Regions from separate parts of the Methylorubrum sp. SL192 genome, predicted to be linked through region 3. Evidence: predicted binding sites of a transcription regulator. Region 3 holds the regulator's gene; each other region holds the start of a gene.
The links. The regulator LexA, encoded in region 3, represses DNA repair genes until DNA is damaged. The targets are predictions, from matches to a motif close to TGTTCNNNNTGTGTTCNG.
Positions count from the first base shown of each region.

Region 1: the regulator LexA is predicted to act here: its motif matches at 3,826-3,843, upstream of OVA30_RS19420 (ImuA family protein).
Region 2: the regulator LexA is predicted to act here: its motif matches at 769-786, upstream of ssb (single-stranded DNA-binding protein).
Region 4: the regulator LexA is predicted to act here: its motif matches at 4,327-4,344, upstream of parE (DNA topoisomerase IV subunit B).

Region 1 is NZ_JAPPQV010000003.1:4,010,438-4,016,015, reverse strand. It holds gene OVA30_RS19430 (error-prone DNA polymerase) at 1-1,506, opposite strand, end outside; gene OVA30_RS19425 (DUF6504 family protein) at 1,613-3,115, opposite strand; gene OVA30_RS19420 (ImuA family protein) at 3,030-3,791, opposite strand; gene OVA30_RS19415 (response regulator) at 4,184-4,588, shown strand; gene OVA30_RS19410 (peptidylprolyl isomerase) at 4,659-5,120, opposite strand; gene OVA30_RS19405 (hypothetical protein) at 5,124-5,570, opposite strand.
Region 2 is NZ_JAPPQV010000003.1:1,440,408-1,445,985, reverse strand. It holds gene OVA30_RS07500 (NADP-dependent oxidoreductase) at 1-696, shown strand, start outside; gene ssb (single-stranded DNA-binding protein) at 931-1,500, shown strand; gene OVA30_RS07490 (helix-turn-helix domain-containing protein) at 1,877-2,482, shown strand; gene OVA30_RS07485 (hypothetical protein) at 2,555-2,914, shown strand; gene panC (pantoate--beta-alanine ligase) at 2,991-3,848, shown strand; gene OVA30_RS07475 (TonB-dependent siderophore receptor) at 4,259-5,578, shown strand, end outside.
Region 3 is NZ_JAPPQV010000003.1:4,143,393-4,148,970, reverse strand. It holds gene OVA30_RS19995 (helix-turn-helix domain-containing protein) at 1-401, opposite strand, end outside; gene OVA30_RS19990 (hypothetical protein) at 649-870, opposite strand; gene OVA30_RS19985 (helix-turn-helix domain-containing protein) at 931-1,392, shown strand; gene lexA (transcriptional repressor LexA) at 1,801-2,523, shown strand; gene OVA30_RS19975 (ComEC/Rec2 family competence protein) at 2,517-4,775, opposite strand; gene gltX (glutamate--tRNA ligase) at 4,943-5,578, shown strand, end outside.
Region 4 is NZ_JAPPQV010000003.1:2,337,880-2,343,457, forward strand. It holds gene OVA30_RS11780 (SPFH domain-containing protein) at 1-232, shown strand, start outside; gene OVA30_RS11785 (cyclic peptide export ABC transporter) at 444-2,114, shown strand; gene parE (DNA topoisomerase IV subunit B) at 2,208-4,265, opposite strand; gene OVA30_RS11795 (hypothetical protein) at 4,619-4,810, shown strand; gene OVA30_RS11800 (threonine aldolase family protein) at 4,848-5,578, opposite strand, start outside.

The sequences.
Region 1 (5,578 bases), 130 kb from region 3:
CATCGCCGCCGGCTCGACCGGCACCAGTTCGTCGAGCCGGTCGAGGGTCAGGACGAAGCCGCCGGGATGCTGGGAGAGGTGGCGCGGCGTGCCGATCAGCTCGCGGGCGATCGCCAGCGTCAGGCGCAGGCGCCGGTCGTCGGGGTTGAGGTTGAGTTCGCGCAATTCGCGCTCGCCGACGCCCTCACTGCTCCAGGACCAGGTCATGCGGTTGAGGGCGCCGGTCACGTCCTCGGGCAGGCCCATCACCTTGCCGACCTCGCGCAGGGCGCCCCGCGAGCGGAAGCGGCTGACGATGGCGGTGAGCGCGGAGCGGTGGCGGCCGTAGGTCTGAAAGATCCACTGGATCACCTCCTCGCGGCGCTCGTGCTCGAAATCGACGTCGATGTCGGGCGGCTCGCGGCGCGCCTCCGAGACGAAGCGCTCGAACAGCAGGTTCTGCCGCGTCGGATCGATCGAGGTGATGCCGAGACAGAAGCAGACCGCGGAATTGGCCGCCGAGCCGCGCCCCTGGCACAGGATTTTTTCGCGATTGGCGAAGGCGACGATCGATTCGACCGTGAGGAAGTAGGGGGCGTAGGCCAGCCGCCCGATCAGGTCGAGTTCGTGGCGCAACTGGCGCGTCACCGCCTCCGGCACGCCGGTCGGATAGCGCCGTGCCGCGCCGGCCCAAGTCAGGACGTCCAGGCGCTCCTGCGGCGAGAGCCCGTCCTCGCGGCTTTCCGTCGGGTAGGTGTAGGCGAGGTCGTCCAGCGAGAAGCGGCAGGCCGCCGCGACCTCGCCCGCCCGCACCAGCGCCTCGGGGAAGCGCGCGAACAGGCGCGCGGTCTCGGCCGGGGGTTTGAGGAAGCGGTCGGCGTGGCGCTCCTTGGCAAAGCCGGCCCGGTCGATGGTGAGCCCGAGCCGGATGCAGGTCACCACGTCCTGCAGGCGGCGCCGGCCCGCGACATGGTAGAGGATGTCGCCGGTGGCGACGGTGGGCACCCGCGCGGCGCGGGCGGCGGCGGCCAAAGCGTCGAGCCGGTCGGCGTCGTCGGGGCGGAAGCGGCGCGTCAGCGCGCAGGACGCGCGGGCGCCGAACAGGCCCTTGAAGCGCGCGAGGTCGTTCGGAAGCGCCGATCCCGGCTGCTCGGCGAGCAAAATTGCAAAAAACCCCTCCTGCCACTCTTCGAGATCGCGCCAAGTCAGGCGGCAGCGGCCCTTGCCGCCCCTGGCCTTGCCCAGGCTGAGCAGGCGGCAGAGCCGGCCGTAGGCGGCCCGGTCGGTGGGGTAGACGAGCAGCGGCGAAGACAGATCGTCGAGGTCGAGCCGGCAGCCGACGACGAGGCGCACGCCCGTGACCTTCGCCGCCTGATGCGCGCGGACCATTCCGGCCAGCGAGCCGTGATCGGTGACGCCGAGCGCCGGGATGCCGAGCAAGCTCGCTGCGGAAAAAAGCTCCTCCGGGCTCGAGGCGCCGCGCAGGAAAGAGAAATGCGTTGTGACCTGAAGCTCCGGCGTGCTCATGCTGAGTTGCATCGCTTCCGACCAAGGTCAGACGCGATGCGTCCGGCGGACGCCCGCCGCCCCGCAGTCGCGGTGGCGACCCGCAATGGATCATCGCGGGTCGGTGTCACGCCTCGCCGAGCCCGTGCAGCCACCAGCGCCCGTTCGCCTGCATCGGGCCGTCGCGGAACAGCCAGAAGCGCTCGCCCGCTTCCGTCTCGACCCGGTAATAGTCGCGGGTGAGTTCCGCTTCCGTGTCCGCCACCCACCATTCGCCGAGGATCCGCTCCGGCCCGTCGGCCCGGGCGATCAGGTGGCGGGTGTTGCGCCAGACGAAGAACAGCGGCGGCGCATCGGGGATCTCGGCCATCGCCATGACCGGCTCCGGCGGCGCCAGAAGGCGAGCCGGGCGCGGCAGGTCCGTGGGCCACAGCGCGCCGAGGGGGGCGGCCAGCGCCGACACGCGGCGCACCGCCCGCTCGGGCAGGTCGCTCTCCACGGGTGCCAGCCGGTAGACGCGGGCGGCGCCGAGGCGCACCAGCAGGGTATCGACCAGGGCGGCGAGATCCGGCGCCTGCGGGCCGGCGGCGAGATGGGAATTCTGGCGCTCGGCCAGGGGCTCGACCCGCGAGGCGGAGAGCACCGCTTCCTCGATGCCGAAGCCGGGATCGATCAGAGAGAGGCGCTCAGTGAGCAACCGGGCGAGGTGGGTGGCGTCGCGGCTCGGCCCCGCCGTGCCGATTCGGATCGCCTGATCGAGGCGATCGACGCGGACGAAGACGAGGTCGAGCCGGCGCGCCCCGAGGCCGCGCCGCTCCAGTTCCGGCACGAGCTGGGCGCAGAGGTCGGCGACGACCCGTTCCAGGCTCTCGCGCGCGCCGACCGGCTCGGCGAAGCGCAGGGCCACGCGCGGGGTCTCGGGTGCGGCGAGCGCCGTCAGCGGCTCCGGCGCGTGCCCAAGCGCCCGGTCGAGCCGGAACAGGATCTCGGCACCGAAGCGCAGCCGCAAGGCCGCCCGCGGCTTGTCGCTGAGTTGGCCGATGCGGGCGAGGCCGACATCCTGCAGCGCCCGCACGGCCTCGGCGCCGAGCCGCAACGCCGCCACCGGGAGGGGGGCCAGCACCGGCGCCGCGTCGCCCGGCGGCACGATGCCCCCTTCGCCGAAGCGGGCCAGCCCCCAGGCGCAGCCCGGCGTGTCGGCGAGCGCGAGCCGCGCCGTGATGCCCGTCCGCTCCAGGCGGGCGGAGAGATCGGCGAGCAGGGGCGCCTCGCCGCCATGGAGATGGGCGGCGCCGGTGATGTCGATCACCAGCCCGTCGGGCGGGTCGAGGGCGACGATCGGCGCGTAGCGCTGGCACCACAGGCCGAGCCGCGCCAGGGCCGCCGCATCCGCCTCGGGATCGGCGGGCACGAGGTGCAGGCCCGGCACCAGCGCCCCGGCATGGGCCGCGCTCATGCCCGGTCGCAGGCCGAGGCGGCGGGCGGCGGCGTCGACGCCGGCCAGAAGGCGCCGGGCACCGTCCTGCGCCACGGTGGCAAGGGGCTCATCCGGCGGCGCGGTGCTGGACCCGCTCCGGCGCAGCCGGTCGGTCGGCCAGGACGGCAGGTACAGCGAGACGACCCTGCGCATCGCAAGCCTCCACGATCCAAGCCCCCGGCGCCCCACCGCGGCAGCGCTGCAAGTCGAGCCGCCAGCGCGGCCGGCCCATTCGACGGTTCGTTCCTTCCGAAGGGGCGGGCGCCACCCGCCAGCGGGTTCGCGCGGCGCTGGGCTCCGGCTCGACGGCCTCCCCCGCGCAGAGGCGGTGCACGACGAGCGCGGTGACGCCCGAGCCCTCCGCCGCGAGCTGGAGCCGGCGGGAGGGGGTGAGCGTCATGCGGGTCAGTTCGCCGACGACGCCGGCCAGCCCCCGATGGCGCAGACCCTCCTCCATGGCGGGCAGCACCTCGGCATCCCGCCACGTCTCGCAATAGACCACCCGGTCGGGATGCAGCCCGACCCGGGCGAGCGCGGGGGCGAACAGATCGCGGCTGTGCAGGCACCACAGCACCGGACCGTCGAGCCGAGCGAGGATGCCGCCGGCAAACAGCACGGCGGTAGCGGCGTAGCGCCCGCGCGGGCCGCCCTCATGGATCTGGTGGAGCGCCCCGAGGGCCAGACCGCCACCGGGCAGAGCCGCGTCGAGCCCCGTCACCCCGAAGGGCAGGGCGCGCGAATCCGCCGGTTCGCTGCCGGCCCCGGTACGGTCCGTCAGGCGGCGAAGCGCATCCAGCGTCGGCACGTCGGGGGATCGGGGAGGGGGCATGGGTGCGGGTTCAGGGGCTCGGGAGGGTGTCGCTCAGAACAAACAGTGAACGCACCTGAGCCGTAACCCGTCAACCGCCCTCGCGTTGCCATCCCTGTTGAAAATGCGGATTTTATTCCGACCGCACACTTGACCCTGGACCAGGGGAGGCGGCGACGCATCAAGCCCTGCACGCAAAGCGGGTGCGACGGCTTATCTCACGCAAAAGCGCATGCCGACCCGACTTGAGCGCAACAAATCCAGGCGCTGTTGCCCATGAACGACAGACGTTTGCCCCCACCGTTCTATCGTATTGTCTGCCGGGGACTTTGCCGGAGGTTATCGTATGGGATGCGCAATCTGCGTTTTTCCCGCGAGCCCTCTAGATTAATCAGGGTCATGAGTGACCAGTCATGAGTGACGCACGACCCACAGGCCGCCGGCCCGTCATTCTCGTCGTCGAGGATGAACCCGATGAGCGCTACCTCGCGGCCGAGTTGCTGGAGGAGAAGGGCTTCGAGGTCATCGAGGCCGAGACGGCCGAGCGTGCGCTTGACATCCTGCACCAGCGGGGCGACGGGATCGACGTCGTGTTCTCGGACGTGCGCACGCCGGGCACGATCGGCGGCTTCGAACTCGCGCGGATCATCGGCGTGACGTGGCCGCGCATCCGCCTGCTGCTGACCTCGGGCGACGCGGGCGACCAGCCGAGCGACCTACGCGTCACCGCGACCTTCATGCCCAAGCCCTGGCGGGCCCCGGAAATCCTGACCTGGCTCGAAGAGGCCGCGGGGCTCAGGGAGCCGCCGGAAGGCTGAGCCTCGGCCGGCTTCATCGCGACATCAGAAGCCCCCTCTCCCCGCAGGCGAGGAGAGGGGAAAAACAGCCTTACGCCGCCGCGACGGTCGCCTTCACGATCCGGTCCGGATCGCGCACGGGCTCGCCGCGCTTGATCGTGTCGACCACTTCCATGCCCTCGATCACCTTGCCCCACACCGTGTACTGGCGGTCGAGGAAGCGTGCGTCGGAAAAGCAGATGAAGAACTGCGAATTCGCCGAATGCGGGAAGTTGGTGCGCGCCATCGAGCAGGTGCCGCGCACATGCGGCTCGGCGTTGAACTCGGCGTTGAGGTCGGGCAGCTCCGAGCCGCCCGAGCCGGTGCCGGTCGGGTCGCCGGTCTGGGCCATGAAGCCGTCGATGACGCGGTGGAACGGCACGCCGTCGTAGAAGCCCTGGGTCGTCAGCGTCTTGATCCGCTCGACGTGGTTGGGGGCGAGGTCGGCGCGCAGCGCGATGACGACGCGGCCCTTGGTGGTCTCCAGGACGATGGTCTCGTTCGTCTCTGCCATGAGTTAAATTCCCTGTCCTCTGGGTCCGTCGTAGATGAAGCGCAGCGCCAGGGGGCGCCCCGCGATGGCTCCGCCGAGAGCCGGAGTGACCCGGACCGGCGTGCAGCGGGCGATCGCGTCGCGCGTCGCCCGAATCAGGATGTCTCGGGCCCTCGTATCGCCCGGCGTGTTCGCAAACGGCGTCTTGGCGAAGGTGATCTGCGGCATGCCGATCACCGAGCCGTCCCGGCGCAGGGAGAGACGCGCCGTGATCTCCACGCGCTCGAACCGGCTGAGCCCTTCGGGCGCCTTCCAGCAGGCGGCAAGCGCCGGGTAGAGCGCCTTCAGGGTATCGGCCGGGGCCGCCGCCGTGTCACCGGCGGGCAGCGGCACATGCTGCGTACCCCGCAAGGTTTGGGGCAGGGTGCGCCAGGGTTCAATGCCGTCGAACGCATCGGCCCCGCCCGCCATGATCGGGG
Region 2 (5,578 bases), 2.7 Mb from region 3:
AAGAATCTGCAGCGCATCGACCCCGCCGACGGGCCGCCGAGCCAGTTCCTCGGAATCCTCGGCATGCCCGGCATGACCGCCTATACCGGGCTTCTGGAGATCGGCCGGCCGCAGCCGAAGGAAACCGTGGTGGTGGCCGCGGCCGCGGGGCCGGTCGGCTCCCTCGTCGGCCAGATTGCCCGTATCAAGGGCGCGCGGGCCGTCGGCATCGCCGGGGGCGCGGAAAAATGCGCCTACCTGACCGAGACCCTCGGCTTCGACGCGGCCGTCGACCACCGCGCCGCCGACTTCCCCGACGCGCTGGCCCGCGCCTGCCCCGACGGAATCGACGTGTATTTCGAGAATGTCGGAGGGGCGGTGTTCGACGCGGTGCTGCCGCTCCTCAACGATTTCGCGCGGGTGCCGGTCTGCGGCCTCGTCGCGGGCTACAATCTGAGCGAACTGCCCGCCGGGCCCGACCGCTCGCCGGTGCTGATGCGCGCCATCCTCACCAAGCGGCTGACGCTGCGCGGCTTCATCGTCTGGGATTTTGCCGCGATGCACGGCGATTTCATCAGCGACGTCGGCGGCTGGCTGCGTGCCGGGCGGGTCAAGGCGCGCGAGGACGTGGTCGAGGGCCTGGAAAACGCGCCGGCTGCCTTCGCCGGGATGCTGCGGGGCGCCAATTTCGGCAAGCTCGTCGTGAAGGTCGCCTGAGGCCGGCGCCCGCCTGCGCGGACGGTCTCGGTTCCCTAGGCTACCGCGCCGGAAAGCCGCTTGTCGGGCAACGAGAACAGAGATAGAACATTGACACTGGCCACGGCACTCGGTGGTTAGCGTGCACAAAGGCCGACGACGGCTTGCCGAGACGAGGCGGCACGCTCAAGAGTCGCGGCCATCGCGGGCGTGACCTACAATGCCCTGTGAGATCGGACCGGATGGAGAGATGAGATGGCGGGCAGCGTCAACAAGGTGATTCTGGTCGGCAATCTCGGGCGCGATCCCGAGACCCGGCGTCTGTCCTCGGGCGACCCCGTGGTGAACCTGCGCATCGCGACGTCGGAGTCCTGGAAGGACAAGGCGTCGGGCGAGCGCAAGGAAAAGACCGAGTGGCACTCGGTCGTGATCTACAACGACAACCTCGCCAAGGTGGCGGAGCAGTATCTGCGCAAGGGCTCGAAGGTCTACATCGAGGGCCAGCTTCAGACCCGCAAGTGGACCGACCAATCGGGCGCGGAGAAGTACACCACCGAAGTGGTGCTCCAGCGCTTCCGCGGCGAGATGACGATTCTCGACGGCCGTGGCGGCGGTGGCGGCGGCGACTTCGCGGGCGAGGACGACGGCGGCGGCCAGATCAGCCGCGGCGGCGACCGGAGTGGTGATCGCGGCGGCGACCGTGGCGGGCGCGACGATTACGGCTCGAGCCGCTCCGGTGGCGGTGGTGGCGGCGGCGATCGCCGGCACTCCTCGGGCGGCGGCGCCAAGCCGAACTACGACCTCGACGACGACATCCCGTTCTAGGTTTCTGATCAAGGACGGTTTTGTGAAGGGTCGGCGCGGACAGCGCCGGCCCTTTTTTGGTATCGGGTTACGCCTTGTCTGCCAGTGGCGTGACGTCGCTTCGGATCGGGGCGACGGATACGGAAAGCCGTGACAGCTGGCATCGATGCGGAACGCGCTTCTTCGAGCCAGATATCGCTCGGAATCTCGGCATCGGAGGCTAACACGGGCCGGAACAGTGACTTCGGCTCCGCCATCTCCCGACGATGTCCACCGGTGGAAAAGCTGGCACGGCCGAGCACTTGCGCTCTCGTAACGGCCGTTCCCGGTGGCGGCTTCGAAATCCTGCACCATAATCGTTTCGCGCCGGGACGGCGGAAGGAGAAGCCAGGGATCCATGCTGAACACAGCGTCGAACGCGCCGGTCGCGGAGGAGCGCCCCCTGGAAAAGGCGCTCGGCCATCAGGTCCGCCTGCTGCGGCGGGAGCGCGACCTGTCGGTGGCCGACCTCGGCAGCGCGGCCGGCATCTCGCCGGGCATGATCTCCAAGATCGAGAACGGAGCGATCTCACCCTCGCTCGCTTCGATCAACGCGATCGCCTCGGCCCTCAACGTGCCGATCACCGCCCTTTTCGCCGCCTTCGAGGAGACCCGTGATTGCAGTTACGTGAAGCGCGGCCAGGGCGTACCGATCGAGCGGCGCGGCACCAAGGTCGGGCATCTCTACGAGTTGCTCGGCGCCGGCATCCGCGGCGATGTCGTGGTGGAGCCCTATCTCATCACCCTGCAGGACGAGGCCGAGGCCTATACGAGCTTCCGCCATGTCGGGACGGAATTCATCTACATGCTCACCGGCGAGGTGATCTATCACCACTCGGGCCAGGACTATCACTTGGCGCCCGGCGACGCGCTGATGTTCGACTCGAACGGCCTGCACGGCCCGGCCAAGCTCATCAAGACGCCGATGACCTATCTCTCCGTCATCGTCTATCCGCGGACGTGAGGGCGCCGCGCGATAACGATCCGTTCACCATAAGCTGCAAGGCATCGTGCGACGGAGCGGGAGAGTGATGCGATGACGGCCGGTCGGCAGCGGGTGCGCGGCGCTCTCCTCGCCTTTTCCGGCCTCCTCGGCAGCCCCGTCTTCGCGGCCGACCTGCCGGTGTTCGAGCCCGGTCCGCCCGTGGGGGCGCCATCGGCCCCGCGCTTCTTCCCACGAGGCGACGGGGATGCCGAGGGTGACCGGCCGCCCCGCGCCCTGCCCCGTCGTCTTGTCGGCTGCGCCCCACGCATCGTGCCGGTGCCGACCAACGCGCCGTACGACCCGAGCTATGTCGGCTCGGAATACGGGCTGGGTAAGCCGAGCTATTACGGCTTCCGCCCCGGACCCGGCTACGACGATCCGTTCGACCGGCCCTTGCGCTATTGCCCGTGATGCGGGTCCGCCCCGCTGGCATCCGGCGGCGGGGGCGCTTACCTCTGCGGCGCGTTTCACTGCACCGAGCCGCCCGATGTCCGACACGACCCTCCGCTTCGATACCCTTGAGGCTCTGCGTGCGCAGGTCGATGCGTGGCGGAAGGGAGGCGACCGGATCGTGCTGGTGCCGACCATGGGTGCGCTGCATGCGGGCCATCTCGCCCTGGTGGCGCATGCCAAGGCGATCGGCCGGCGGGCCATCGTCAGCATCTTCGTGAACCCGACCCAGTTCGGCCCGAACGAGGACTTTTCGCGCTATCCGCGGGACACCGAAGCCGATCTCGCCCTGCTCGCCCAGGCCGGCGCCGACGCAGCCTGGCTCCCCTCCGTCGAGACCATGTACCCGACGGGCTTCTCCACCCGCATCGAGCCCGGCCCCGCGGCGGAGGGCCTGTGCGGCACGGTCCGGCCCGGCCATTTCTCCGGTGTCGCCACCGTCGTGACCAAGCTCATCCTTCAGGTGCGGCCCGACATCGCCCTGTTCGGCGAGAAGGACTTTCAGCAGTTGCAGGTGATCCGCTCGGTCATCCGCGACCTCGACCTGGCCGTGACGATCGAGGGCGTTCCGACCCTGCGCGAGGCGGACGGCCTCGCCCTCTCCTCGCGCAACCGCTACCTCGATCCGCGTGAGCGGCAAATCGCGCCGCGCCTGCACGCGGTGCTTGCCGACATCGCCGAGGGCCTCGCCCGCGGCGCCGAGGCGGCCCCGCTCGTCACCGAGGGCATCGCGGCGCTGGAGGCGGCGGGGTTCGGCCCGGTGCAGTATCTCGAGGTCCGAGACGCGCACACGCTCCAACCCGTGGCACGGGCCGACCGAGAGGCGCGGGTGCTGGTGGCGGCCTATCTCGGCAAGACGCGGCTCATCGACAACGTCGCGGTGGTGCCGGCCTAAAGCTCGCCCGCTGCGGATCAGACCGATCCGGGCGATCTCCGTCGGGACGGCGGGGGTTGAGCCACGCGGTCCCCGCAGGCCACCGGCAAGTCAGGCGCCTGTCCGGCCACGAAAGAGACCCCTCAGGCAGGTGCAGGCTTCGAAACGGTGACGACCACCACAGGCGGCATTTGACTGCTCTTATACCATGCACATCAATACATATTTGAAACATACTTCATGAACCGCAGAGTTGATTCGTAGATCTGGAAAAGTTATAAAAGATATCATTTGATTTATACGCGAAACCATCAAACGACAGGCCGGACTCCATCAGAGAAGAGACCGGCCCGATGCGGATTTCGTGCGTCCTCGTACAGCGCCGGCGCACCGCAGCTACGCTGTTGCTGCTGCTTTCGACCACAAGTCTCATGGCCTCCGGTCGCGACGCGCGGGCTCAGGAACACGGGGCCGACGTCACGCTCGACGAACTCACCGTGACCGGCGACGGCAGTACCGCGGTCGGCTACCAGCCGCGGCGCAGCAGCTTCGGGACCGGCACCGAGACGCCGCTGCTCGACACCCCGGCCAACATCGCCGTCGTCTCCCAGGCTGTCCTGCGCGACCAGCGGGTGCTCAGCCTGGATGAGGCCCTCCGCAACGTCAGCGGCATCGCCCAGACCAACAGCCTCGGCGGCACGCAGGAGGGCGTGGTCCGCCGCGGCTTCGGAACCACCCGCGACAGCTCGATCCTGCGGGACGGGCGCCGCACGGTTCTCCAGCAGAACTTCAGCCACAGCATCGAGCGGGTCGAAGTGCTCAAGGGACCGGCCTCGCTCCTCTACGGCATCTCGGAGCCCGGCGGCTTGATCAACCTCGTGTCGAAACGGCCGCTCTTCACGCGGCAGAACAGCCTCGACGTCACGGCGACGAGTTTTGGCGGCGCGATCATCCAGCCGGATCTGACCGGCCCGATCGAGGGGACCAACCTCGCCTACCGGATCGTGGGCGACGTGCAGGACTACGATTACTGGCGCAACTTCGGCACGATCCGCCGCCAGGTCGCGGCGCCGTCGCTGACATGGCGGGGCGACGCCACCACCGTCACGGTCGGCTACGAGTTCGCGCACTACAACGTCCCGTTCGACCGGGGCACGACCTTCGATCCCCGCACCGGCCGTCCCCTGCGGGTTCCGCGGGAGCGGCGCTTCGACGAGGCCGTGAGCCGGGTCGAGGCGATGAGTCATCTCGGCAGCCTCGATCTCGAACACCGCTTCGACGACGACTGGAAGGTGAATGTCGGCTTCAGCGCCAGCAATCTGACCTACGACGACAACCAGATTCGCCCGACCTCCTACAATCCGGCCACCGGCCTGCTCACCCGCCGGGCCGACGCGACCCGCGGCGCCGATTTCAACGCCCAGGTCGCCCGCGTGGATCTGGTCGGCCGGTTCGAGGCGCTGGGCCTGCGCCACGACCTGCTGCTCGGTGCGATGCACGAGCGGGTCGATTACTATCGCCGGGAAAGCTACCGCGGCGCCAACCAGGGCGGCTTCAACGTCTTCAATCCGGTCTACGGCCGGCTCGGCGCCTCCGACCGGCTGTCGCTTCCGGCGAGCAACAATCGCGACCGCCTCATCAACACGAGCCTCTACCTTCAGGACTCGATCCATCTGACCGATCAGCTCATCCTCGTGGCCGGGGCGAGCGCTCAGTTCTACGATCAGCTCGCCTATGCCGGGGTGCCAACC
Region 3 (5,578 bases):
AGCGCAGCCAACGGCTCGATGAAGGATAGGCTCTCGTTCGCCTTGCGGAGCCCTCGAACGTACTGGCGCAGCTCGTGCCCGATGCGGTGCTTGGCGGCCTCGTCCAGGGCTACAGCGCGGTCCCATTTGCGGGTGACGATGACAGCCGCTTCGCCATGGCCCTTGCGCTTCTGCCGAACCAAGCCGGCGAAGCCGCCGCGCTCCTCGAAGCGGGTGATCCACTCCTGCAAGGTGCGCTCACCAACGCGCTCGCGGCGGCCCTTCGGGGAGACATGTTCCCGGCCGGCGATGTCCCGCACGATCTGCGTGCGCTCGGCCGAGCGCTTCGGGGCGGCCAAGGCGGGCTGGATCAGAGCGTAGCGCCACTGGCACACGGCCAGGGTGGCGTCATCTAGTTTCAAGGGCGCTTCAACAGGGCCTGAAAGCTCGCGCCAGCGCTGTTGAAGGTCGAGAGGGAGGCTGTCGGCGCGCACGCGGAATTGCTCGCCACTAAGTCCGCCGCGACCATGCCGAGCGACGACGACAAGCTGCTTGCCGCGCCACCGATATTCCGGATCACGAAGAGAACGCGCGAGCGGGGCTCGCGCCTTACGCTCCGAAATGCCAGCCGTAGCTGCCAGATCGACGCTCGACAGCCAATCCAACATGTCAGGCGGCCGAGCCAAGAACGTCTCTCAGGATCTGCGCGCGGACAGCGACGGCCTTGCGGCCGAGTGATTGCCCCTTGAGCGCCCGATAGGCGAGCTGCCGATTTATTCCCTGTTCCGACAACCAAGCGTTCAGCGACGTCCCTTTCGAGGTGAGGGCGCCACGCACAAGATTGTACTCCCGCTCATAGGCGGCGAGGCTGTCGTGAAGGACAACGTTCATGTTAAGCTCGCACAACATGTCATTACATGACGTATGACATCTTGTGAAATGTGATGCAACATGGCAGATGGCGTTGGCGACGAAATCGACAGCCTCAAGCGAGAAGCAGGGGTGGAGTTGGACCGGGAGTTGGCGGATCAGCTTGGGATAGATCCATCAACCATCGCTGGCTGGCGACGTCGCGGCGCCGTGCCCGAACGATACAAACTGCGAGTGTTCAGCAAGGCTGCCCGAAGCGCAGGACGCGATTTGCCGACATCCGGATTAATAGGCCTGCGTGAGGCTTATATATTCGCGCTCATAAGGCTCGTAGTTCTTGAATACCCCGACGCCGGTTACGGCGCGCCGAATTACGAAGCAATATATTTCGGATTTAGGCTCGGAGGTTTACATGCATATTTGAAGCGACGCTTTGGCCTGGAAAGTGATCCCGATAAACTTTTCGCCATCTATAATGAGGTACGGACAGAAATTGCCGATGCCGACATTCCGGTCTGGATTGAGACGCTGCGCGCCTACTGATTGCTCCACTTGCGTCCTCGTCGACGATTGGGCCTTCGGAAATCTCGCGCACTCTTACCCCGCGGGGTCCGCAATAGGGTCCGCAATCACACGCAGGCTGGAAAGTGGGTCCGCAAAAAACGCATCAGCGGCAATGCGTTATCGATAATCGGCGGCGAGCGGCAGGCGCGAACAGTCGTTGCGATTGGACACCCCTCAAAAGGCATTTAAGTCGTTGTTAGTAATGCGTTTCTCCAAAACTACCCGCTGATTATCGATTATGGGCCGCCGCCGATTTTCGAAAACGCGCCCACCACTGTCGCTTCCGGAGGGATGCTTGCGGAACAGGAGAGGAACGTCTAGGCTGTTCGTGCTTTGTTTTCAACGATTCTGCGGCGCCCCCGGCCCGCGGTCGACAGCAGGTGCCGCATGCTGACCCGCAAGCAACTCGAACTGCTCCAGTTCATCCAGCAGAGGATGCAGGAGAGCGGTGTGCCGCCGTCCTTCGACGAAATGAAGGACGCGCTCGACCTGAAATCCAAATCCGGCATCCACCGCCTGATCATGGCGCTGGAAGAGCGCGGGTTTCTCCGCCGTCTGCCGAACCGGGCGCGGGCGATCGAGATCCTGCGCATGCCCGACATGCCGGCGGCCAAGCCCGCATCGTCCGAGCCGCGGCGCTTCACGCCGAGCGTGGTCGAGGGCGGTCTTTCGGCCAAGCCCGCCGCGCCGAAGCCTCCCATGCTTCAGGCCCATGACGGCAAGGGCCAATCGGTGATGGTGCCGGTGATGGGCCGGATCGCTGCCGGTGTGCCGATCTCGGCGATCGAGAGCCAGAGCCACTCGATTTCGATGTCCCCCGACTTCCTGTCGGGCGGAGAGCATTACGCGCTGGAAGTGCGCGGCGATTCGATGATCGAGGCCGGCATTCTCGATGGCGACCTCGTGGTGATCCACAAACAGGAGACCGCCAACAATGGCGACATCATCGTCGCGCTGATCGACGACGAGGAGGCGACCCTCAAGCGCCTGCGCCGCCGCGGCTCGTCGATCGCGCTGGAAGCCGCCAACCCGGCCTACGAGACCCGCGTGCTCGGGCCCGATCGGGTGCGCATCCAGGGCAAGCTCGTCAGCCTCGTGCGCCGTTACTGAGGATTTTCGGGGAGCGGCGGGTCTGATGGATCCGCCGCACTTGGATCGTTGGGAGATTGGGGGCCCGCCTCGGTTGCCGGTGTCGCCGCGCTGGCAGGCCGGGGCTGCCAGGGCTTCGGCTGACCGGCCCCGCGGGCAGTGGTGATTTCAGGTCCTGCCGTTCCGAGGCGGATCGCCGTGGCGCCCCGCACCGCTAGGAACGTCCGGTCGGCGATCAGCGGCGCGGCGCAGCCCGGCGGAGCACGCAGTCGGGTGATGAGAATGTCGGCCCGCGCGCAATCCTCCGCGAAAGCGCGTTTGTCCATGACGAGAGCGACGGCGCGCCCGTCCACGGCCGTGAGGGTGCAGCCGATCCGGTCGCAGCGCGGCCCGGCGGCACCGGTCGCGGCTTCCGGACGGCGGCCGTCGCCATCGGCCTTCAACCATTGTTCGAGCACGAAGCCGGGCGGGCGCCCGAGCACCACGAGGCGCCCGTCCTTGCCGCGAACCGCGGCGCCGGCCCCGTCCCGATCGATGTAGATGTCGTAGCGGATTGGGCTCGCGGCGAGGGCAACACCGAGCCCCGCCGGCACGAGGGCGAGGAGACGCAGCCGCGACACAGGAAGTGTCGCCAGCAGCAGGGCGGCGGCGAGCAGCATCAGGGCGCCCGTTCCGAACGCGGGCAGCACGACGTTGGCTTGCCCGAACCCGGCGATCCAGGCGGAGATGTCGAGCATGCCGCGCACCGCAAGCCCCATCAGCCACCAGACCGGTCGGTCGAGGGCAAAGGGGTAGGCCAGCATCCCGAGCACCGCCGCGGGCATCACCGCGAGCGACACGAGCGGCAGGGTCAGCGCGTTGCCGACAAGGCCGAAGGGCTGCACGGTCTGAAAGTGGTAGGTCGCGAATGGCGCGGTGGCGAGTTGCGCCACCAGCGTCGTGGCCAGCGTTCCGACCACCGCCTTCGCCACCCAGAACGCGGACCGCGCAATCCGGGACGAACTGTCGGTTCGGAAAACCCGCCCGTCGATGAGCGGCGCACAGGCGATGAGGCCGGCAACCGCACCGAACGACATCTGGAAACTCGGACCCAGCAGCGCCTCCGGCTCGCGGGCGAGCGCCAGGATCGCTGCGAGGGCGAGGTTGCGGAGGCTGAGCGCCGGGCGATCGACAAGGATCGCGCCGAGCATCACCAGCGTCATGATCAGCGCGCGCTCGGCGGCGACGTCCCAGCCGGAGAAGGCGCAATAGGCGGTCACGCCCAGCATCGCCGTCCCCGCCGCGATCTTCTTGATGGGCCAGGCGAGGGCTAGCACCGGAACCAGGGCGAGCCCGGCCCGCACCAGCCAGAATACGACGCCCGCCGCGAGCACCATGTGGAGCCCGGAGATCGAGACGACGTGATAAATTCCCGCCGCGCGCAGCACGTCGTTGGTCTCGTTGGAGATCAGTCCGCGCTTTCCGGTGACGAGGGCCGCCGCCACCGCGCCGGCCTGTCCGCCGATCGCGTCGGTGATGCGGCGGGTGAAGGCATTGCGCGCCGCGTCGATGGCGGCGGTCAACCGCAGCGACAGGGCCAGCGGCTCGGCCGGCGGCCCGACCTCGACCTTGCCGACCAGCGAGCCCACGGCGCCGATCCCGCGAAAGTAGGCGTCGCGCGCAAAGTCGTAGCCGCCCGGCCGCACCGCCTCCGGCGGCGGCAACAGGCGGGCGGTGGCGCGGATGGCGTCACCCGGCCGCACGGCCTGCGCAGCGCGGTACGAGACCCGCACCCGGCGCGGGCGGCTTTCCGCATCGAGATCGCCGAACCGCTCGACGCGCACGATCAGCCGCGCGCCGCCCTCGCGCTCATCGAGCCCTTCGACGAGGCCGACAAGCGGCGCGATGGTCACGCGGGTCAGCACCGGTCCCGCGACGGAGGCGACCCGCCAGACGCCCGCCGCGAAGCCGAGGAAGACGGCGGCGAGGCCGAGCATCAGCGCGAGCGCCACCGGGCGCGCCCGCAGCAGCGGCATCACCGAAAGGCAGAGCCCCGCCGCGATCAGCGGCGCGGCGAGGGAAGGCTCTCCATCGGTCGCCGTGAAGAAGACGAGAATGCCGGCCCCGAAGGCGACGGCGAGCCAGGGGAACAGCCGCCGCTGCTCAGCTTCGCGAGCGACGCTGCCGCGCAAGCCGTCGCGCGCGGCCTGCCAGAGCTGTGCGGGGGCGGGGAGGCGACCGGCGATGAGGGCCGGAACGGCCCCGCGCATCGCCCTGCCGCCGCCCCCTGCCATGTGCCCTGCCTCTACCCCGCCGCGCTCGGAGACCTGCGATGCCCGCGCGATGGGCAACCGTGACGAATTCTTAACGCATCGGCTCGCTCGTGCTACACGCCCGCCGAGACCGGCCGCAGCCGCACGCGCGCCATCCCGCACTTTTTGAAGAAGCCTCCCAGCCGCCGATGTCGTCACCGGTCGTCACGCGCTTTGCGCCTTCACCCACGGGCTTCCTGCATATCGGGGGAGCGCGCACGGCTCTGTTCAATTGGCTCTACGCCCGCCGCTTCGGCGGGCGGATGCTGCTGCGCATCGAGGACACCGACCGGGAGCGCTCGACGCAAGGGGCGATCGACGCGATCCTCGACGGGATGCGCTGGCTCGGCCTCGATTGGGACGGGGAGGTGATCTACCAGTTCGCCCGCGCCGAGCGGCACCGCGAGGTCGCCGAGAGCCTGCTCGCCTCGGGCAACGCCTATCACTGCTATGCCAGTGCGGAAGAGCTGACGCAGATGCGCGAGACCGCCCGCGCCGAGGGCCGCGCCCCGCGCTACGACGGCCGCTGGCGCGACCGCGACCCGTCCGAGGCACCCGCGGGCGTGAAGCCGGTGATCCGCCTGCGCGCGCCGAGCGAGGGCGAGACGGTAGTCGAGGACGCCGTGCAAGGCCGCGTCACCTGGGCCAACCGCGATCTCGACGACCTCGTGCTGCTGCGCTCCGACGGCACGCCGACCTACATGCTCGCCGTCGTGGTGGACGACCACGACATGGGCGTCACGCAGGTGATCCGCGGCGACGACCACCTCACCAACGCCGCGCGC
Region 4 (5,578 bases), 1.8 Mb from region 3:
GATGCTCAAGCGCCAGCAGGCCGGCGCCATCATCGCGGCCCGCCGCCAGATCGTGGAGGGCGCGGTCGCCATCGTGCGCGACACGATCCGCCGCCTGGAACAGCCGGAGGACGGCCATGCCGGCATCCTCTTCGACGATCAGGGCCGCGCCAGCATGGCCCAGAACATGCTCATCATGATCGTGGGCGATCGCGAGGCGACGCCGGTGGTAAGCGTGGGGACGAAGCCGTAGGCCGCCGCAGAGCGATCCGGCGCTTTTAGACTGAGCGCATCGGCGAATCGGGCCTGCTCTTCAAATATCTCCGAAGTGAGAATTTGTAAAACCCATGCGCGCGAGGGGTGAGCCGCGCCGGATCGGCATTTCACCTTCACCAGACCTGTCGTTAGTGCAGACGCCCCGGTCGCCGTAGCGGGCGGCGACCTTGCTTGGAGGAATCGGCAGGATGGGGCAGGACGGCGCAATCCTTCGTCATTTCCGGCACGACGCGATCCGGCTGCTCCGGCCGGTCTGGCCGCTGGTGAGCGTGGCCACAGCGCTCGGGGCGGTCGGCGGCCTTGCCACCGCCGCGGCTCTGGCCAAGATCAACGAGGCCTTCTACGGCGAGGGCGCGCTCGCCGACGGCGTGTTGCTGGCGTTTGCCGGGTTCGCCGCCTTGAGCGTTCTCGGCACGTTTGCGGCCAGTTTCGGCAACAGCTACGCGGGCGGGCGCATCCAGGCGGCGCTCAGCCGCGACCTCACCGATAAGATCCTGACCGCCCCGATCGAACGGATCGAGCGCCTCGGCAAGCACAAGCTGCTCGCCTCGCTCCAGGGCGACGTCACCACCATCTTCACGGCCATCGCGTTCCTCTCGCCGATGGTGGTCGCGGGCGGGACGCTCATCGGCTGCGCGGCCTACATGATCCTCCTGTCACCCTCCCTCTCGGCGGTGACGGCGGTGGTCCTGATCCTCGAGAGCCTCGGCGCGAACGCCCTGCGCCGGAACATGCTCCGGTCCTTCGAGGAGGTCCGCAAGAACCGCGAGGCGACCCAGAAGCACTACCTCACCCTGACCGAGGCGGCGAAGGAGCTCCGCATCGGCCGCGAACGCCGGCTCCACCTCCGCGACGTCGCCCTCAGTACCTGCATCGAGCAGGGGCGCCATCTGATGACGCGGATCGCCGTCATCCAGCAATCGCTGTCGATGCTGAGCCAATCGACCAACTTCCTGCTGTTCGCCGGTCTCATCGCCTACAAGGTCCTGGCCGGCATCAGCGGCGCCGAACTTTCCGGCTTCGTGCTCGTGCTGCTCTACATCCAGGCGCCGATCGGCCAGCTCATCCACTTCGTGCCCATGATTGGGCAGGCCCAAGTGGCCTACCGGCGCATCGCCGAGTTTTCGGAAGAGGGAACGGAGGCGGAAGCCGGCCTTCTCGCAGCCGTGCCGTCGGAGGCGGGCCGCCGCATCCGCGAGATCACCCTGCGCGGCGTCAGCCACGGCTTCCCGGCGGCCGGCGACAAGGCCCCCTTCACGCTCGGCCCGCTCGACCTGACGATCCGGGCGGGCGAGATCCTGTTCATCGTCGGCGAGAACGGCTCGGGCAAAACGACGCTGATCAAGCTGCTGCTCGGTCTGTACCCGCCGCAAACGGGAGAGATCCTGCTCGACGGCGTGCCGGTGACGGCGCAGACGCGCGACGCCTACCGCCAGCACTTCTCGGCGATCTTCTTCGACTACCACCTGTTCGACGAACTGATCCCCGCCGATGGCGCCGACTCCGAGGCCGCCCGGCCCCTGCTGGAACGGCTCGATCTGGCCCACAAGGTCGGCATCAGCGAGGGACGCTTCTCCACCACCGACCTCTCGACCGGCCAGCGCAAGCGCCTCGCCCTGGTCCAGGCCGCCCTCGAAGGACGCCCGGTCCTCGTGCTGGACGAGTGGGCAGCGGAACAGGATCCGACCTTCCGGCGCCGCTTCTACGAGGCGCTTCTGCCGGACCTGCGAAGCGGTGGCCGAACCCTCATCGTTATCAGCCACGACGATCGCTACTTCGACGCCGCCGACCGGGTGCTGCATTTGGCGGAAGGGCGGATCGTGGAGATCACGGAGAGAGCGATGGCCGAGCCGGCCTGACGGATCGCTGCGGCGCGAGCATCAGCGACACGACTCGGCACGACGGCGATTCATTGCCCCAGACGGCTTCCGTCGAGGGAAAAGCGGAGCGGATCAGATATCCAGCTCCGTCCCATCCGCGAACGATGCCCGCTCGGTGATGAAGGCGAAGCGCGCCTCGGGCTTGTTGCCCATCAGGCGCTCGACCGTATCACCCGTCGATTCCCGCGCCTCGTCGAGGATCGCGACGCGCAGCAGCGTGCGCTTCTTCGGGTCCATCGTCGTCTCCTTCAACTGCGCCGGCATCATCTCGCCGAGGCCCTTGAAGCGGCCGATCTCGACCTTGCCGTTCTTGAACACGGTCTTGATGATCCGCTCCTTGTCCGCATCGTCGCGGGCATAGGCCGATTTCGCGCCCTGGCTGATCCGGTAGAGCGGCGGGATCGCGAGGTAGAGATGCCCCTTGTCGATGAGCTTGGGCATCTGCCGGTAGAAGAAGGTGATGAGGAGCGAGGCGATGTGGGCGCCGTCCACATCCGCGTCGGTCATGATGATGACCCGGTCGTAGCGAAGGTCCGCCTCGCGGAAGTTCGCGCCGGTGCCGCAGCCGAGCGCCAGCGTCAGATCCGAGATGAGCTGGTTGGCGCCGAGCTTGTCGCGGCTCGCCGAGGCCACGTTCAGGATCTTTCCCCGCAACGGCAGCACCGCCTGTGTGGCGCGGTCGCGGGCCTGCTTGGCGGAGCCGCCGGCCGAGTCGCCCTCGACGATGAAGATCTCGGAGCCCACCGTGCCGGCGGCCGAGCAATCGGCGAGCTTGCCGGGCAGGCGCAGCTTGCGGGTGGCGCTCTTGCGGGCGACCTCCTTTTCCTGGCGGCGGCGCAGGCGCTCCTCCGCCCGGTCGATCACCCAGTCGAGCAGCTTGTTGGCCTGGGCGGGCGAGGCCGCGAGCCAGTGGTCGAAGGCATCGCGAATCGCCGTCTCGACGATGCGGGAGGCCTCCACCGTCGCGAGCTTGTCCTTGGTCTGGCCCTGGAATTCCGGCTCGCGGATGAAGACCGAGAGCATCGAGGCGCAGGTCGCCATCACGTCGTCGGTGGTCACCGCCGTCATGCGCTTGGCTTGGTTCACGCGCTCGGCATGCTCGCGGAGCGCCCGCAGCAGGGCGACGCGCAGGCCCGCCTCGTGGGTGCCGCCCTCCGGCGTCGGAATCGTGTTGCAGTACGAGTGCGAGACGCCGTCATCGGCCACCGTCCAGGCGACCGCCCATTCGAGCGAGCCGTGCGAGCCGGGCTTGGTGATCTTCCCCGAGAAGATGGAATCGAGGACGAGCTCCTTCCCCTCTATGTCGCGGGCGAGATAGTCCGAGAGCCCGCCGGGGAAGCGGTGCACGGCTTCGGCCGGCACATCCTCCAGCCCTTCGAGCAGGGCCGGGGCGCAGCGCCAGCGGATCTCGACGCCGCCGAACAGGTAGGCCTTGGAACGGGCCATCTTGAACAGGCGACGCGGGTCGAACCGCAGCGAGCCGAAGATCTGCGCGTCGGGATGGAAGCGCACCCGCGTGCCGCGCCGGTTCTGCACCCGCCCGATCGTCTCCAGGCTTCCCTGCGCATGACCGCGGGAAAAGCACTGCCGGTAGAGGGTCTGATTGCGCGCGACCTCGACCTCGAGCACGTCCGAGAGCGCGTTGACGACGGAGATGCCGACGCCGTGCAGGCCGCCGGAGGTCTCGTAGACCTTCGAGTCGAACTTACCGCCCGCGTGCAGCGTGGTCATGATGACCTCGAGCGCGGATTTGCCCGGAAATTTCGGATGCGGATCGACCGGGATGCCGCGGCCGTTATCGGTGACGACGAGAGAGCCCGATTCTTCCAGCTCCACCTCGATGAAGCTCGCGTGGCCCGCGACCGCTTCGTCCATGGAGTTGTCGATCACCTCGGCGAAGAGGTGGTGCAGCGCCCGCTCGTCGGTGCCGCCGATATACATGCCCGGCCGGCGCCGCACCGGCTCCAGCCCCTCCAGCACCTCGATCGTCGAGGCGTCATAACCCGCCTCCGCCGTTTCTGGCGCGGGCGCCGGAGACGGTGCCACGGGGGTGAGGCGGCGGCGGCGCTCGGCCTCCGCGGGGGGAGGCTTGGCACCAGGCCCGAACAGGTCGCGTGCCGGATCGCTCACGCGACGGCTCCTCGAATCGGGTCGGAGACGGGCTGCATGGCTCTTCATACCCTCACTGTAGCGGAACAAACAGGAAACAAAAAGTCTCCTGTCCGCTTCCGCCGGTCGCAGTACCACGACGGCCGGCCGCGTTCGAAGCCCGACGATCCTGCCAAGCCCGGCGCGTTGTCATCACAGTGATGCGGGCGGATGGTTAAGACGGCCTCACGAAGCCTGTGGTGGGCGGCAATCCTGCGGCTGAAACAAGGCAGCGGAACGTTAAGGCGGCGCGGCCCAGGATGGCGATGGGAACAGAAGATGGTTTCCGGACGTTAACTCAGCACGGTCAGCTTGACCGTAAGGGAGCCACGCCGATGACCCCCGCTGCCGCTCAAGCGCGTCACCTCTCCCTCATGCGCCTGGAACAGGCCGCGGGCCAGGCCTTCGGCTATGCCGACGAGCCCGAGCCGACCGCGTCCCGTTCCGCGATGCTGCTCTCGTCATCGGGTTTCGCCATCGCCACCGTGGCGACGGCTCTGGCAGCCACCATCACCTATCTCGTCTGATCCTGCCGCGAACGAAGCCGCGGTCACGCCGCCGCGGTCACGCCGCCGCGGGCAGGGCGCAGAGGCGGATGTCCTGCGCCAGCGCATCAACCCGCGCCGGCTCTGAATCCCAGGCGAACATGAAGCGGGACGCCCCGCCGATGAAGCCGTAGAACTGCCAGCCGCGGGCGCGCAGCCCCTCTTGGACCGGTGCCGGCAAGTTCAGGAACACGCCGTTGGCCTCTACCGGTGCCGCGAGCGAGATGCCCGGTACGTCGGCGATCCCCCGTACCAGCCGTCGGGCACATTCATTGGCGTGGCGGGCGTTGTCGAGCCACGCCCCGTTCTCCAGCATGCCGACCCAGGGCGCCGAGAGGTAGCGCATCTTCGAGGCGAGCTGGCCCGCCTGCTTGCAGCGATAGTCGAAATCCTCCGCGAGTTTTCGGTCGAAGAAGATCACCGCCTCGCCCACCGCCATGCCGTTCTTGGTGCCGCCGAAGCAGAGCACGTCGACGCCGGCCTTCCAGGTCAGCTCGGCCGGGAACGCGTCGAGCGAGGCGCAGGCATTGGCAAAGCGCGCGCCGTCCATGTGCAGGCGCAGGCCCGATGCGCGGCAAACGGCCGAGATGGCCGCGATCTCGTCAAGGCTGTAGACCCGCCCCGTCTCCGTCGCCTGGGTCAGCGTCACCGCCCGCGGTTTCGGGAAGTGGATGTCGCTGCGCTTGCCGGCGATCGTCCGCACGATCTCGGGCGTGAGCTTCCCGTCATCGGTCGCGGCGGTCAGCAGCT